DNA from 3 places in the Nocardia sp. NBC_01499 genome. Region 2 is predicted to be linked to each of the others. Evidence: riboswitches for the same ligand, from Rfam matches in the RefSeq annotation. Region 2 holds a riboswitch; each other region holds the start of a gene.

What was found. A riboswitch is a leader RNA that binds a small molecule or an ion and turns the genes downstream of it on or off. The one in region 2 is predicted to bind cobalamin.
Region 1: it holds a riboswitch for cobalamin, as region 2 does, so the genes downstream of both, metE (5-methyltetrahydropteroyltriglutamate--homocysteine S-methyltransferase) here and OG203_RS22680 (CbtB-domain containing protein) in region 2, are expected to answer to the same signal.
Region 3: it holds a riboswitch for cobalamin, as region 2 does, so the genes downstream of both, OG203_RS03715 (CbtB domain-containing protein) here and OG203_RS22680 (CbtB-domain containing protein) in region 2, are expected to answer to the same signal.

What each region holds. Positions count from the first base shown of each region.
Region 1 is NZ_CP109426.1:2,946,136-2,948,389, reverse strand. It holds gene metE (5-methyltetrahydropteroyltriglutamate--homocysteine S-methyltransferase) at 1-1,044, opposite strand, end outside; cobalamin riboswitch at 1,198-1,404, opposite strand; gene OG203_RS13595 (glycosyltransferase) at 1,661-2,254, shown strand, end outside.
Region 2 is NZ_CP109426.1:4,962,908-4,965,161, forward strand. It holds gene OG203_RS22670 (alpha/beta fold hydrolase) at 1-115, opposite strand, end outside; gene OG203_RS22675 (antibiotic biosynthesis monooxygenase family protein) at 209-523, shown strand; cobalamin riboswitch at 567-732, shown strand; gene OG203_RS22680 (CbtB-domain containing protein) at 795-989, shown strand; gene OG203_RS22685 (CbtA family protein) at 980-1,792, shown strand; gene OG203_RS22690 (hypothetical protein) at 1,828-2,254, shown strand, end outside.
Region 3 is NZ_CP109426.1:843,619-845,872, reverse strand. It holds one part of gene OG203_RS03720 (IS3 family transposase) at 1-482, opposite strand, end outside; one part of gene OG203_RS03720 (IS3 family transposase) at 482-755, opposite strand; cobalamin riboswitch at 808-954, shown strand; gene OG203_RS03715 (CbtB domain-containing protein) at 994-1,209, shown strand; gene OG203_RS03710 (CbtA family protein) at 1,240-2,103, shown strand; gene OG203_RS03705 (bifunctional 2-methylcitrate synthase/citrate synthase) at 2,149-2,254, opposite strand, start outside.

The DNA.
Region 1 (2,254 bases), 2.0 Mb from region 2:
CAGCCACGACCGCAGCGCCTCGTCCAGCTTGGTCTCCGCGGTCAGCGTGTACGGCACATGCAGCAGCGAGCAGGAGGTCGAAACCGCCACCGACGCAGCGGAACCCAGCAGGGTGCCGAGGGTGGACAGCACGGCGTCGAGATCGGCGCGCCACACGTTGCGCCCGTCGACCACACCGGCTACCAGTAGCTTGCTCGCCAGTGCCGGGATGCCGGCCACATCGGAAACGGTTGTGCCGGAGGTGAAGTCGAGTGCGACGCCCTCGATGTCGGTGCTGGCCAACGCGGTCAGCGCGGCATCGGTGTGGCCGAAGTAGGTGGCAACCAGGATCGCCGGTCGCCCGGTCGCCGCTGCCAGCTCGGTGTAAGTGCTTCGCACCAGGGCGAGTTCGTCGTCGGTGAGGTCGGTGACCAGCACCGGCTCATCGATCTGTACCCATCCGGTGCCCGCCTCGGCCAGCAGCCCGAGCAGCTCGCGATACAGCGGCACGAGTTCGGCGAGCCGATCGAGGGGCGCCCCGCCGGTGGCCTTGGCCAGCTTCAGGAAGGTGATCGGGCCGATCACCACCGGACGAGCGGGCGCGCCGAGCTCGAGCGCCTCGCGCACCTCGCCGAGCAGCTTCTCCGGGTTCAGCGAGAACACGGTGTCCTGGTCGATTTCCGGGACAAGGTAGTGGTAGTTGGTGTCGAACCACTTGGTCATTTCCAGCGGTTCGACCGTGTCGTTACCGCGCGCGGCGGCGAAGTATCGGTCAAGCGGATCGGCGATCCCGGCCACTCGCGGCGGCAGCGCGCCGAGCAGCAGGGCCGTGTCGAGGACCTGGTCGTAGTACGAGAAGGTGCCGACCGGGATCGAATCCAGGCCCGCCGCTTGTAGTTCGGCGAGTTGGGCGTGCCGCAGGTCGCGCGCGACCGTGTGCAGCTGTTCGGCGTCGATCTTGCCTGCCCAGTAGGCCTCGGTGGCCCGCTTCAGCTCACGCCGCGGTCCGACCCTAGGTAGCCCGAGAACCGTTGCGGTGAACGGTGTCTGATTTACAACAGTCACGTTGTCTCTCCAGTGCTGGTGTCGTGGGCCCTCGCCATACGGGCTTGCGCGGCTACCGGAGATACGTCAGGAGATTCCGACAACAGAGCCCCGACACATCAAGTACTGGTAGAACCGCGCGCCCAGATCCACGAGGCGGTGGCCGTCGGATACGGCGTACCCGACACGGCTGGCAGGTCTTCGGACTCACAGGCACCGGCCTTGTCGGCCGACCTACTGGCCGTCGCTTCCCGGGTGTCGCGCCCAGTGCGTGTGACGGCGGTCGTTCCTGCTTACCGCTGCGGGACAGTCCCGGATTCCCACCGGGTTCCCTCTCGCCCGTCCGCCCTTTCGGGGCGAACGAACTCGGCTCCGCAACGCGACGACGGGGCTCCATCTCGTACGCGCGCGGTGAACCAGCTGCACCAACCAGCATAGGGCGTCGCGCGTGGCGGCGGTGTGGGCGGGCGCGGAAGCGGTGGCCGTCGATCATCCCGCCGACACGATCTGGTCATGTGTCCAAGTCTGTGAGGAAGCCCACGGAAGTTGGGTGTAGCCCAACTTTCTGAAACATGTTTAAAGTTATGCCCTCGGGGGAGGGGCTCCCGCATGGGGATCGATAGCAGGAGTACTTGTGGTGACTGAGCGGTCGGTATCGATCGTCATTCCGACGTACATCGGGACGGCGGAGGGCCTTGACTTCCTCGATGTGCAACTAGACGCCTTGACGTGTCAAGACTATGTGGGGGATTTCGACGTCGTAATAGCCGACAACGGCTCACCGCTCGACGTGAAAGTCCACCTCGACAATCACCCGACCAGTGACCGACTGAAACTTCAGTATGTCGACGCGTCCGGGACACAAGGCGCCGCATTTGCGCGCAACGTCGGAGCCGACAGTGCCGCCGGCGAGATTTTACTGTTCTGTGATCACGACGATCGCGCGTACCCGACTTGGGTCAGCCACCTGGTCGCGTTTCTGAACGAGGGCTACGATCTGGTTTGTTCTGCGGTCGAAGGTGATTCGCTCAACACCGACAATCCGCGACACGTTGCCAATGTCCCCGCACCCGACAAGTTCCAGCCCGTCGGGCTTTATGCTCCTGTGATTGCCGGTGGCAGCATGGCGTGCCGTGCCGAGGTCTACCGGAAGCTGGGCGGCCAGGACGTCACCTACGTCGCCAATGAGGACCTCGAATTCGGCTGGCGCGCGCATCGGGAGGGCTATCGC
Region 2 (2,254 bases):
AGACGTGGCCGTAGTCGCGCAGCCAGTCCAGTTGATCGTGCCAGGTCCTGGCACTGCCCATCAGTCCGTGCAGCAGCAGGATCGGGACGCCCGCTCCGCCTTCGTCGTGCAACACCCCGCTGATTCTGCCGGGCCCGCGCGCGCCGTGCGCGCTACCCCCGATATGGCCCATACCGGACGGACGCTCGCGGGTCGTATTGTCGAGCCCATGGCTGTTGTGAAGATCAACGCGATCGAGGTTCCCGAGGGCGCTGGCCCCGAGTTGGAGAAGCGGTTCGCCCACCGCGCGCACGCGGTCGAGGGCTCGCCGGGGTTCCTCGGCTTCCAGTTGCTCCGGCCGATCGCCGGGGACAAGCGGTACTTCGTTGTCACCCAGTGGGATTCGGAAGAGGCGTTCGCGGCGTGGCGGGACGGGCCAGCGCGCGAGGCGCACGCTGGCGAGCGGCAGAAGCCGGTATCCACGGGTGCGTCGCTGTTGGAATTCGAGGTCGTCATCGACGTGGCCGCGAAGCCTGCCGACTGACCCTGACGGGCTGACCTGCCCGGCGTCAGAGCACGACTCCGCTGGTCGTGTTGACGTCGGGTGCCCTCAGGTGCCACAGTGCGCATGACAAAACGCGAGGGTGATGCGGTAATCCGGTGTAATTCCGGAGCGGTCGCGCCACTGTGTTCCATGCACCGAGTCCGTGGGTGCCGGATAGCCAGACACCGGCACCCTCGCACCCATTCGACGGGACGCTGAAAGCGCTGGGGAGGACGAAGGTCCGACCTCGCGTATCCCTAGGAGGACTCGCATGGCAATCGCGCATTCGCCGAGCCGGGCAACCGACTCACTGGCCACTGTGCTCGTCACGGTCGGTGTCGTGCTGCTGGCACTGCTCACGCTGTACCTGGTCGGCTTCGATCAGGGCGTCATCTCGCGCAGCGGGATGTACCTGCACGAGCTGATGCACGACGGACGCCACCTGCTGGGGCTCCCGTGCCATTGAACTCACCCACTGCCGTCCCCCTGATCGGTTCGCTGAAGACCCTGCTGCTGCGCGGCCTGCTCGCCGGGCTCATCGCGGGCCTGCTCGCCGCGTCGGTGGGCTACTTCATCGGCGAGCCGAAGGTCGACGCCGCCATCGCCATCGAGGAAGCCGGCACCGCGGCGCATTCGCACGACGCGGAATCGGCGGCGCCCGAAGGGCATTCGCACGGCGACGAGGAAGAACCACTGGTCAGCCGCACCGGCCAGAAGGCAGGACAGTTCCTCGCGCTCGGCCTTGCCGGTCTCGCGCTCGGCGCGATCTTCGCCTCGGTCGCCCACTTCGCGCGCCGCCACAGCACGCTCTCCGGGCCGAAACTCGCGCTGGGGATCGGGCTCGGCGGCTGGGCCGCGATCGTCGCGGTGCCGTTCTTCAAGTACCCGGCGAACCCGCCCGCGGTCGGTGATCCGGCGACGATCAACGAGCGCACCCTGCTCTGGGTGGCCGCCGTGCTGCTCGGCCTGGTGGCCGTCGGCGCGAGCGGGTACGTCTACAAGCTGCTGCGCGACCAGCTGAGCACGGTGCGGCTGATCGGCGGTCTCGCGACGTTCGTCCTCGTGACGGCGGTCGGCTACATCGTGCTGCCCGGCATCAACGAGGTGAAGGCGGACTTCCCGGCCGCGCTGCTGTGGCAGTTCCGGGCGTCCTCGCTGGCCGAGACCGCGACGCTGTGGGCCTGCCTTGCCCTCGGCTTCGCCGCGCTCACCGAATTCGCCACGCGCAGTAGTACTCCGGTACGAGAGTCGATCGCTACCGCGGGCTGATCCAGATCCGGAATTCGACGGGCAGTGTCGGTGTCATGACCGGCACTGCCCTTTCCGTTTGGCCCGCACCACCGCGTTCGGGCGCACCCGCACAACCACCGCGCGCCGTGCGCGTCGCGTTCGGCGGCCTCGTCGTCGCCCTGCTTGCCGGAGTGGCCGAGGCCATCGAACAGACCGCGGTGACGTTGGCGGGCAACCACATCGACGTGCCGGGCCTGGCCACCGGGCTCGCCGTGCGGCTCGGGATCTACCTGGTCGTGCTCTTGGTCGCCGTCCGAATGGCGCACGGCGCCCGCTGGGCCCGCCTGCTGCTGACCTTCGGTATCGGCGTGATCGGCCTGCTCTCCCTGATCATCGAACCGCTCGCGGCGCTGCTGTCCGCCGACAAGTTCGGCGACCTGTTCGCCACCATCACCCTCGACGGCGCGCTGGTGGCCCTGTTCCGCACGATCCACATCGTCG
Region 3 (2,254 bases), 4.1 Mb from region 2:
CGACCAGGTGGGCACGTAAGTAAAGTCGGTGACCCACTTGCGATTTGGCTCGGTTGCGGTGAAGTCGCGGTCGAGAAGGTCCGGGGCGCGGCGATGACCGGCGCCTTTCCCGCCGATCGTGGTGCGGTGTTTGCCGCCGCGGACCACGCCCGACAGACCTTCGTCACGCATGAGTCGGTCGACGGTGCCGATCCCTACCTGGAGGCCCTGGCGGCGCAGATACGGGGTCATCTTGCGGCGCCCATACATTCCCTCGGGCGTGCCGATGGTGGCCAGCAATGCGTCGGTCAGGCGCGCGTCGGTCACTGTCCGCGCCGAAGCCGGCGCGGTTTTCCAGTTCCGATAGGTTCGTCCGGCGACCTGCACGCCCTGCTCGGTGAGCACGCGACAGATCGGATCGACCCGGAAACCCAGCCCCCGCATCTGATCGATGAACGCACAGATCACCGGCGGCGCGGGTCGATCTCCCGCGCGAAGAAAATCGAGGCAGCTTTCAGAATCTCGTTGGCCTCCTTCAGATCTCGGACTTCGCGTTCGAGTTCTTTGATCCGCGCCTGCTCCGCACTCGTCACACCGGGAGCCTTCCCGGTGTCAATCTGGGCCTGCTTCACCCAGACCCGCAACGACTCCGGGTGGACACCGAGCTTCGGGGCGAGCGCCTGGCAGGCGGCATACGCCGACGGATACCCGTCGAGGCGGTCCAGCACCATCTTCACCGCACGCTCACGCTGCTCGATCGGATAACGCTTGGGCATGGCCCACATCCTTCACAAGGAAAGAAGCGGCCGAAAAGCCGGGGCGGTTCATCCTTGACCCGTGGATTCGGCCGCTTCTAGAGTTGATGTCTGCTGGGTGTGAGGAATCTGGTGTGAGTCCAGAGCGGTCGCGCCGCTGTGAGCACGCTTCGAATAGTGGTGTGTGAGTCAGAAACTCGGCCCGGCAGGAAGTTTCATCCTGGATGTAGGGACGCGTAATCCCTGGAAGGAGTCCCGCATGGCCACCTATGTACCGCATGCCGGTGTGACGGTCCGCCCGCTCAGTGCTTCGGTATCGACCACGTTGTGGATGGTCGGAACCGTGCTCGGGGCGTTGCTGATCTATTACTTCATCGGCATCGACCAGGGCGCGGTGTCGGTGTTCGGCAGCGATACGCACGTGCACGAGTTCGTGCACGACGCACGGCATTTCCTCGGCTTCCCATGCCATTGATCCGGCCAGGCCGGAGCGGGTGGTAGCGGGATGGAAAAACAGATCATCGGCCGCGGTCTGCTCGCCGGAGCGATCGGCGGCTTGTTGGCGTTCCTCTTCGCGCGGATCTTCGCCGAGCCGGTGATCCAGCGCGCGATCGACTATGAAAGTGGTCGAGACGAGGCACAGGAGACGCTGGACAAAGCGGCGGGGCATCCGATGGGAGACATGGGTGCGGAGGTGTTCACCCGGTCGGTGCAGTCCAATGTCGGCATCGGCCTCGGCATGATCCTGTTCGGCGTGGCCATGGGTGGATTGTTCGCGGTGGTCTACGCCCTGAGTGTTGGCCGGGCCGGAAAGGTTTCGCCGCGCAATCTGGCGTTGCTGTTGGCCGGTGGGTTTTTCGCGGCGTTGTACCTGGTGCCGTTCCTGAAGTATCCGGCGAACCCGCCGTCGATCGGGCATCCGGACACTATCGGGTCGCGCACCGGTTTGTATCTGGTGATGGTGGTGTTGTCGTCGCTGTTCCTGTTCGGGGCGGTGCTGCTCGGGCGGCGCCTCGCACCTCGGTTCGGCAGCTGGTCGGCGAGTCTGCTCGCGGCGCTGGCGTTCGTGGTGGCGATCGGGATCGTGATGCTGCTGCTGCCGCAGTTGGGGCATCTGTCGGCCAATACCGCCGAGTTCGGCAGGCAGGCGACGGAAACGCCGCAGCCGCTGCGAGATTCGTCGGGTGCGATCGTGTATCCGGGTTTCCCGGCCGATGATCTGTATCGTTTCCGGCTGTATTCGCTTGCCGCGCAGGCGATCCTGTGGCTGGCCATCGGTCTGGTCTTCGCGACGTTGACGGGCAAGTTGTTCGAGCCGACAGGTGGGCGAGACGCGGCGGTAGCGAGTACCGCCAAGCCTGCTGCTTGACGGTACTCGCCGAGCGTCGGCGTGGTTCGTGGGAAGGTGTTCGGATCAGGCGACAACCGAACGCTGTGGCACGCCGACGTATTCGCTCAACGGGCGGATCAGCGCGTTGGATTCGCGCTGCTCGATGATGTGCGCGGCCCAGCCGGTGATG